One region of the Daquilactobacillus linshuiensis genome, then DNA from elsewhere that is predicted to be linked to it. Evidence: predicted binding sites of a transcription regulator. Region 1 holds the regulator's gene; each other region holds the start of a gene.
What was found. Region 1 encodes HrcA, which represses chaperone genes, less so after heat shock. Its sites were predicted from a motif close to TTAGCACTCNNNNNNNNNGAGTGCTAA; they were not measured.
Positions count from the first base shown of each region.

Region 1 (2,278 bases):
AAACTGAAACAACTGTATCTGCAGGATGACTATCATCAGCAGGAACAGTTTGAATAGCCTGATGAATTGTAGGATCAAATTTTTGATTTTCAGCTTTAATTTCTGTGACATCACTATTTTTTAAAGCTGTATTCAAACTTTTTAAAGTTAATTCAATTCCTTTTTTTAGCTGCTCACCATTGTCATCTGTAACTTCAACTTGTAGTGCACGTTCAATATTATCAATGACTGGTAAAATCTCTTTAGCAAGCTTTTGACCACCATATTTCAGCAATTGTCGCTGCTCTTTTTCAAAACGTTGATGCATGTTTTGAATTTCTGCTTGAGAACGTAAATACTTGTCTTCTAATTCTTGATTTTTTTGAGTTAACTCATCAAGAAGTTTTTCATTTTCATCAATAGTTGGTTCATTCTCTTTTTTTTCATCTATTTCATCACTTACTTCTTCTTTTGCTTCAACGACTGTTTCTTTTTGTTTCAAGTCATCTTCAGAAGGAAATTGTGATGAATCCATTTTCTTTTCCAAATGAATCCTCCTACTCATCATTAAGATCTTTATAATATTCGATCAGTTTGTTGGCTAATTCTTCTCTGAATAAACCGAGTAAACCAATCATTTTTGAATAAGGCATACTTGTTGGTCCTAACAACGCGATTAAACCTTCACCATGTATCCCTGCATCATACCTTGCGGTAATAATGCTGTAATTCTTAAATGCATCATTATCTAATTCTGATCCCAACTTAACATTTATTTCTTGATCACTTAATTCATTATTCAAAAGTGCTAATAAACCATCATTTTGATCAATAGTTGAGTATAAATTTCTGATTTGTTTTAAATCATCAGGATCAGCATAGTTCAATAAATTTAACTGACCATCAACAAAATATCTATTTCTAGCAGCTTTTTGAAAAACATCATCAAATAACTCGAGAAATCCATTAGTTGAATGCATATATTTTGATAGCATAATAGGAATATCTGTATGCAACTTCTTAACTACTTCATCTAAAGGCAATCCAACAAGTTCATCATTCATGATATTGACAATTTTTTCAATAATATCCGAACTTATTCCATCTGATATAGTATAAACTTGACTCTGAACAGTTCCTTGATTTGTGACTAACACAGCCATGAATTGACGACTAGTTAATGGAACAATTCTAAATCCTGTTAAATATGTTGAATTTTTTTCAGGTGATAAAGTAATCGCCGTATAACTAGTTAGATTCGACAAAATTTTTGCAGATTCTTGAATAATATCATCAATCTGATGAAAATGATGATCAAAATTTTGTTCAATTACTTTAGATGTTTGGTTTGAAACTTTAGTTGGCTGAACTAAATGATCAAGGTAATAACGATATCCTTCAACAGAAGGAACCCTTCCAGAAGAGAGATGTGTCTTTTCAATTAATCCTTGTTCTTCTAAAACAGCCATCTCATTTCTGATAGTTGCTGAACTTACTTTGATTGGAAGGTAATCCATTAAAGTCTTAGAACCAACCGGTTGACCTGTTTCAGTAAAGATTTTAAAAATTTCTTTTAAAATCAAATTCTGCCTATCAGTCAACATCTTGGCACCTCCTTTAGCACTCTTATACCACAAGTGCTAACAATGTAAAATATACCAATGTATAGTATAAGTGTCAAGTGATTAGCGACCATTTATTTATTATTTTTGAAATAATTTTCTGTATCAATTTTATCTTTGTCTAATTGTTCAATTAGCTTGTCAATCCCATCAAATTTAACTTCTTTACGAAGAAATTTTCTCCATTTTAAAGTTACTTTTTTTCCATAAATATCTTTATTGAAATCTAAAATATTACTTTCAACTACCAAATCCTTAACATCATCAAAAGTTATATTAAATCCAACAGACGTCATCGACGGATACCATATATTATCAATTTTTATTTCAGTTATATATACACCAATCCCAGGAATAAACTCTTTTTTATCTATATCAATATTTGCCGTAGGATATCCCAATGTTCTTCCTCTTTGAAATCCATGAACAACCTCACCAGTATTTTCGTAGATATATCCAAGTTGTTTATTAGCATTTTCAAGTTGATTGTTTTTCAAGTTATTTTTTATTGAAGTTGTACCAATCTTTTGACCACTAAATTCCATTTTGTCCACTTTAACAACATCAAATCTATTGTTAGCATAAGTAACTAATGTAGTCATATTAGCAATTTCTTTAGGTCCATAAGTGTAGTCAAAACCAGCAACGACTGTTTTAGCGTTTAAATTAACTATATA
Region 1 covers NZ_CM128255.1:576,798-579,075, reverse strand. The annotation lists gene grpE (nucleotide exchange factor GrpE) at 1-514, opposite strand, end outside; gene hrcA (heat-inducible transcriptional repressor HrcA) at 537-1,583, opposite strand; gene ribF (riboflavin biosynthesis protein RibF) at 1,676-2,278, opposite strand, start outside.

Region 2 (2,278 bases), 150 kb from region 1:
CCAATACGGTTGGACTTGATAGTCTTCCTGAAAAATTACGCGAAATTGCACAGATTCGATTAGAAAATCCCGAAGTATCATTAAAAGAACTTGGCGATATGGTGCCATCTGGTGCAATTTCAAAATCTGGTATTAATCATCGGTTAAGAAAAATAAATCAAATAGCACAAGAAGCGAGAAGTGTATAAAAAAAGACGAGAATTTAGATTCTCGTCTTTTTAAATCGTCTATTTTTTATTTTCTTTGTTTACCATGATTTCATCAATTAAACCATAGTCTTTAGCTTCTTGAGCTGTCATGTAATTATCACGATCAGTATCTTTTTGAAGTGTTTCAAAAGTTTGCCCTGAGTTATCAGCCAAGATGTGATTTAATCTTTCACGAGTCTTCAAGATTTCTCGAGCAGCTATTTCAATTTCAGTTTGTTGTCCTTGGGCACCACCTAATGGTTGGTGAATAAGAACAGTTGAATTTGGAAGAGCAAATCTTTTACCTTTAGTACCTGATGATAATAAGACACTTGCCATTGATGCAGCCATACCCATAGCTATAGTTTGAACATCTGACTTAACGAAATTCATAGTATCCATAATAGCAAGTCCAGCTGTAACAGATCCACCAGGAGAATTTATATAAATAGAAATATCTTTATCTGAATCTTGTGCATCTAGGAAAAGCAATTGAGCAATAATAGTGTTAGCCATTTGATCATTAACTTCTCCTGAAAGCATGATGATTCTGTCTTTCAAAAGACGTGAGTATATATCATAAGCGCGTTCACCGCGTGAATTTTGTTCGATAACTGTTGGTACTAACATATTAATTAGCGCCTCCTATAATTTTTTAGCACTCTTATAAGTACTGTGCTAATTTAACACAGTAATTGAATACGGTCAAATTTTAAGTGTTAAATTTGCAAATGGTTTATATCTTCAATTAGTTTTAGAAATTGCTTACTTATGTTGTCGGCTGAATTATTATCTAAGTCGGATAGTAATTCAATTAGTTTTCTTGTATTAAATCCTAAATTTTTTTAGGATTTTCAAGTGACAATAGTTCTGAAGGATTTATTTCAAGGGCTTCAGAAATGGCAAATAAGCTTTTAATACTAATATTTTGACCATCAGTTCTTTCAATTTTTGAAATGTAGTTAATTGATAAGTTGCTTAACTCTGCAAGCTTTTCTTGAGTTATTTTTTTCTTTTTTCTGATTTCTTGAATTTTTTTCCTATGTTTAAATTTATATCAGTTATCATCTTTATTCCTCTAACACTCTTTAATAATGACAATATCGGTTTTTATAAAAATAAATAACTGAATATAGTAATAATATTTTTGGGGGTATAGGAGAAAAATATAAAAAAACGACATACTTATAAATTTATATGATGATTTACATATTTTTAATAATTGTTTTGGCAAATGTTGAATATAAACTTTCCCGATTTGACTCAATAATTAAAGAGTTTCTGAAGGATATATATATGTATCTAGTGTTACAAGTTCCATTTATGAATAGTTTTTTGTTGTGTATCGGAATAGTTAACTGTGTCTATTTAAGTAAATAAAATCTTATGCTATATTCTGTTTATAAATGAGGTTAATAATGAATAAGAAAAGAAAAATCCTAATTGTAATATTAAGTTTAGCAATAATAGTAATTGGAATAGGGGTGAAGATTCATATGGATAATGTTAGATTTCATGAAGAAATGGTTAAAGTAGTTAAAAGTGATGAAGGACAAAAAGCAATAAACAGCTTTTTTAAGAAGATAGACAAAAACGCTTTTACGCAAAATGGAAAAATAAAAAAAATTACTATTCAGTATGATCAGATTGTGCATAATCCTATGGGCGGAATTGATGTAATAGGATTTGTTAATGACAATGAAAAATTTGATTTTGATATAGGATTGAATAAATATAATAATAAATTAAAAGCAGATTCTGGAACCTATTCTAGTGAGTTGGATGATTTTTTAACTGAGGGACAAAATAATGTGGAAAAAATTAAGTGATGATGAAAGAATTGAATTCACTAAAAATGGTTATAAAAAATTGAAAAAGAATAGTCCAATAGTTGTAAATGGTAAAAATATTGGTTACGTTAGAAAAGTAGTAACAGATAGTAGTGGTCAACAGGCTTATGTTATTACACCTACTAAAACCGAGAAAATAAAAAAATCAAAAAATATTGCAATTATTTATCGCGGATCATCTGCAAATGTATCACTAGATGCTATTCGTGACTGGGCTAATAATGATATACCTATGGGTAC
Region 2 covers NZ_CM128255.1:428,008-430,285, forward strand. The annotation lists gene whiA (DNA-binding protein WhiA) at 1-188, shown strand, start outside; gene clpP (ATP-dependent Clp endopeptidase proteolytic subunit ClpP) at 228-818, opposite strand; gene ACUV9F_RS02255 (helix-turn-helix domain-containing protein) at 1,024-1,221, opposite strand; gene ACUV9F_RS02260 (DUF1310 family protein) at 1,607-2,017, shown strand; gene ACUV9F_RS02265 (alpha/beta hydrolase family protein) at 1,998-2,278, shown strand, end outside.
Region 2: a site for HrcA is predicted at 844-870, ahead of clpP (ATP-dependent Clp endopeptidase proteolytic subunit ClpP). Genes of this name have one in related genera too.

Region 3 (2,278 bases), 210 kb from region 1:
TGCTTTATCTGGTAGAAATCTATCTTGAATATATCTATCTGATAACGTTGCTGCTGCTGTTATTGCTGCTGACGTGTATTTAACATTATGATATGATTCATATTTTGGCTTTAAACCGTTAAGAATTTTTATTGTTTCTTCAACGGTAGGTTCATTTACTTGTACTGGTTGTAAACGACGAGCCAATGCTGAATCTTTTTCGATTGTTCTAAATTCATTAAGAGTTGTGGCACCAACTAATTGTAATTCACCACGAGAAAGAGCAGGTTTTAAAACATTTCCTGCGTCCATTCCACCTTCTGCATTACCAGCGCCAACAATTTCGTGAATTTCATCAATGAATAAGATTATATTTTTATCTTTTTGTAATTCGTCAATGAGTTCTTGCATTCTTTGTTCGAATTGTCCACGAATTCCAGTACCTTGTACAAGTGAAACGACGTCTAATCTTATAACTCGTTTCTTCAATAGTTTTTGAGGAACTTGTCCATCGACAATTTTTTGTGCTAATCCTTCAACTACTGCAGTTTTACCAACACCAGCTTCACCGATTAATACTGGGTTGTTTTTTGTTCTTCTATTTAATATTTCAATAACTCTTTCAATTTCACTATCACGGCCAATTACTGGATCAATATGTCCGTCTTTTGCTTGTTGAGTCAAATCAACACCAAATTGTGAAAGAACGGAATTTCCATTTGTATTATTTCCACCATTCGTAGGTCCTTGAGATTGTGTACGATAAAAATCATCGGCTGAAGAACTATTTTGTGAACCATTATTATTAATAGCACTAAATAGGTCACCAAAATCATTCATATCAAATGGATTATTTGACATATTTGCTTGTTGATTACGTAATTGTTGATAACAATTTTGACATAAATTTACTTCTGTGCGTTGTCCATTAACGCTTGTGTAGAGATGTATAGTAGCTTCTCTTATATTGCAATTTTGGCAAAGCATACATTTCCCTGCCTTTCATAAGTTTATTTATATCCAATATCAGGATATAAAGAGATTATATAATTAGCACTCGTATAATGCAAGTGCTAAGACTTGCAATTTTCTGAAAATGATGGTGCATGTTTTCATCGAGATTTCACAACTTCTGAATATTGATATATTGGGCTTGTAATCGATTATCAAAAAATAGAAAACACTTGTCCAAACATAAAAAAAATGATACGATTTTATCTGAATATTGAAAGCTAATGCTTTCTTTTTCTAAAATATTATATGGAAGTTTAGTGAGGTAATTACACTATGGAAAACAAACAATTTCACATCGTTGCAGAATCAGGAATTCATGCACGTCCAGCTACACTATTAGTACAAACAGCAAGCAAATTTAGCTCAGATATCAACTTAGAATTTAACGGAAAATCAGTTAACTTAAAATCTATCATGGGTGTTATGTCACTTGGTGTTGGTCAAGGATCAGATGTAACAATTACTGCTGAAGGTGATGATGCGGCAGACGCAATGACAGCTATTACAGAAACAATGAGTAAAGAAGGATTAACTGAATAATGACTAAAACTATTAGTGGAATTGCTGCTAGTGATGGAATTGCTACAGCTAAGGCCTATCTTTTAGTTCAACCAGATTTATCATTTGAATCAAAAAATGTTTCTGACATTGATAAGGAAGTTTCTAAATTAAAATCAGCCCTTGAAGTGTCTGATTCTGAACTTTCAACAATTAGAGACAAAGCTGCTGAATCACTTGGTGAAGAAGAGGCTCAAGTTTTTGATGCTCATAAGATGATTCTGGCTGACCCTGAATTTACAGGGGCAGTAGAACAAAAAATTAAAGATGATTCTATTAATGCTGAACAAGCATTAGATGAAGTTTCAAAACAATTTATTACAATTTTTGAATCTATGACAGACAATCCATATATGCAAGAACGTGCTGCGGATGTTCGAGATGTTTCAAAACGTGTAATGAGTCATTTATTAGGAGTTAGTCTACCTAATCCAGCATTAATTGATGAAGAAGTAATTATTGTTGCAGAAGATTTAACTCCTAGTGATACAGCTCAACTTAACAAAAAATTTGTTAAAGGCTTTGTAACTAATATTGGTGGAAGAACTGCTCACTCAGCAATAATGGCTCGTTCACTTGAAATTCCAGCAATTGTTGGAACTAATGTAGTTACAAGTGAAGTATCTGAAGGACAAACATTGATCATTGATGGAAATGACGGTGATTTGATTGTTGATCCAAGTGAATCAGATATTCAAAAGTATCAAAAAATGGCCGAAAATTTTGC
Region 3 covers NZ_CM128255.1:363,868-366,145, forward strand. The annotation lists gene ACUV9F_RS01945 (ATP-dependent Clp protease ATP-binding subunit) at 1-966, opposite strand, end outside; gene ACUV9F_RS01950 (phosphocarrier protein HPr) at 1,267-1,533, shown strand; gene ptsP (phosphoenolpyruvate--protein phosphotransferase) at 1,533-2,278, shown strand, end outside.
Region 3: a site for HrcA is predicted at 1,030-1,056, ahead of ACUV9F_RS01945 (ATP-dependent Clp protease ATP-binding subunit). Genes of this name have one in related genera too.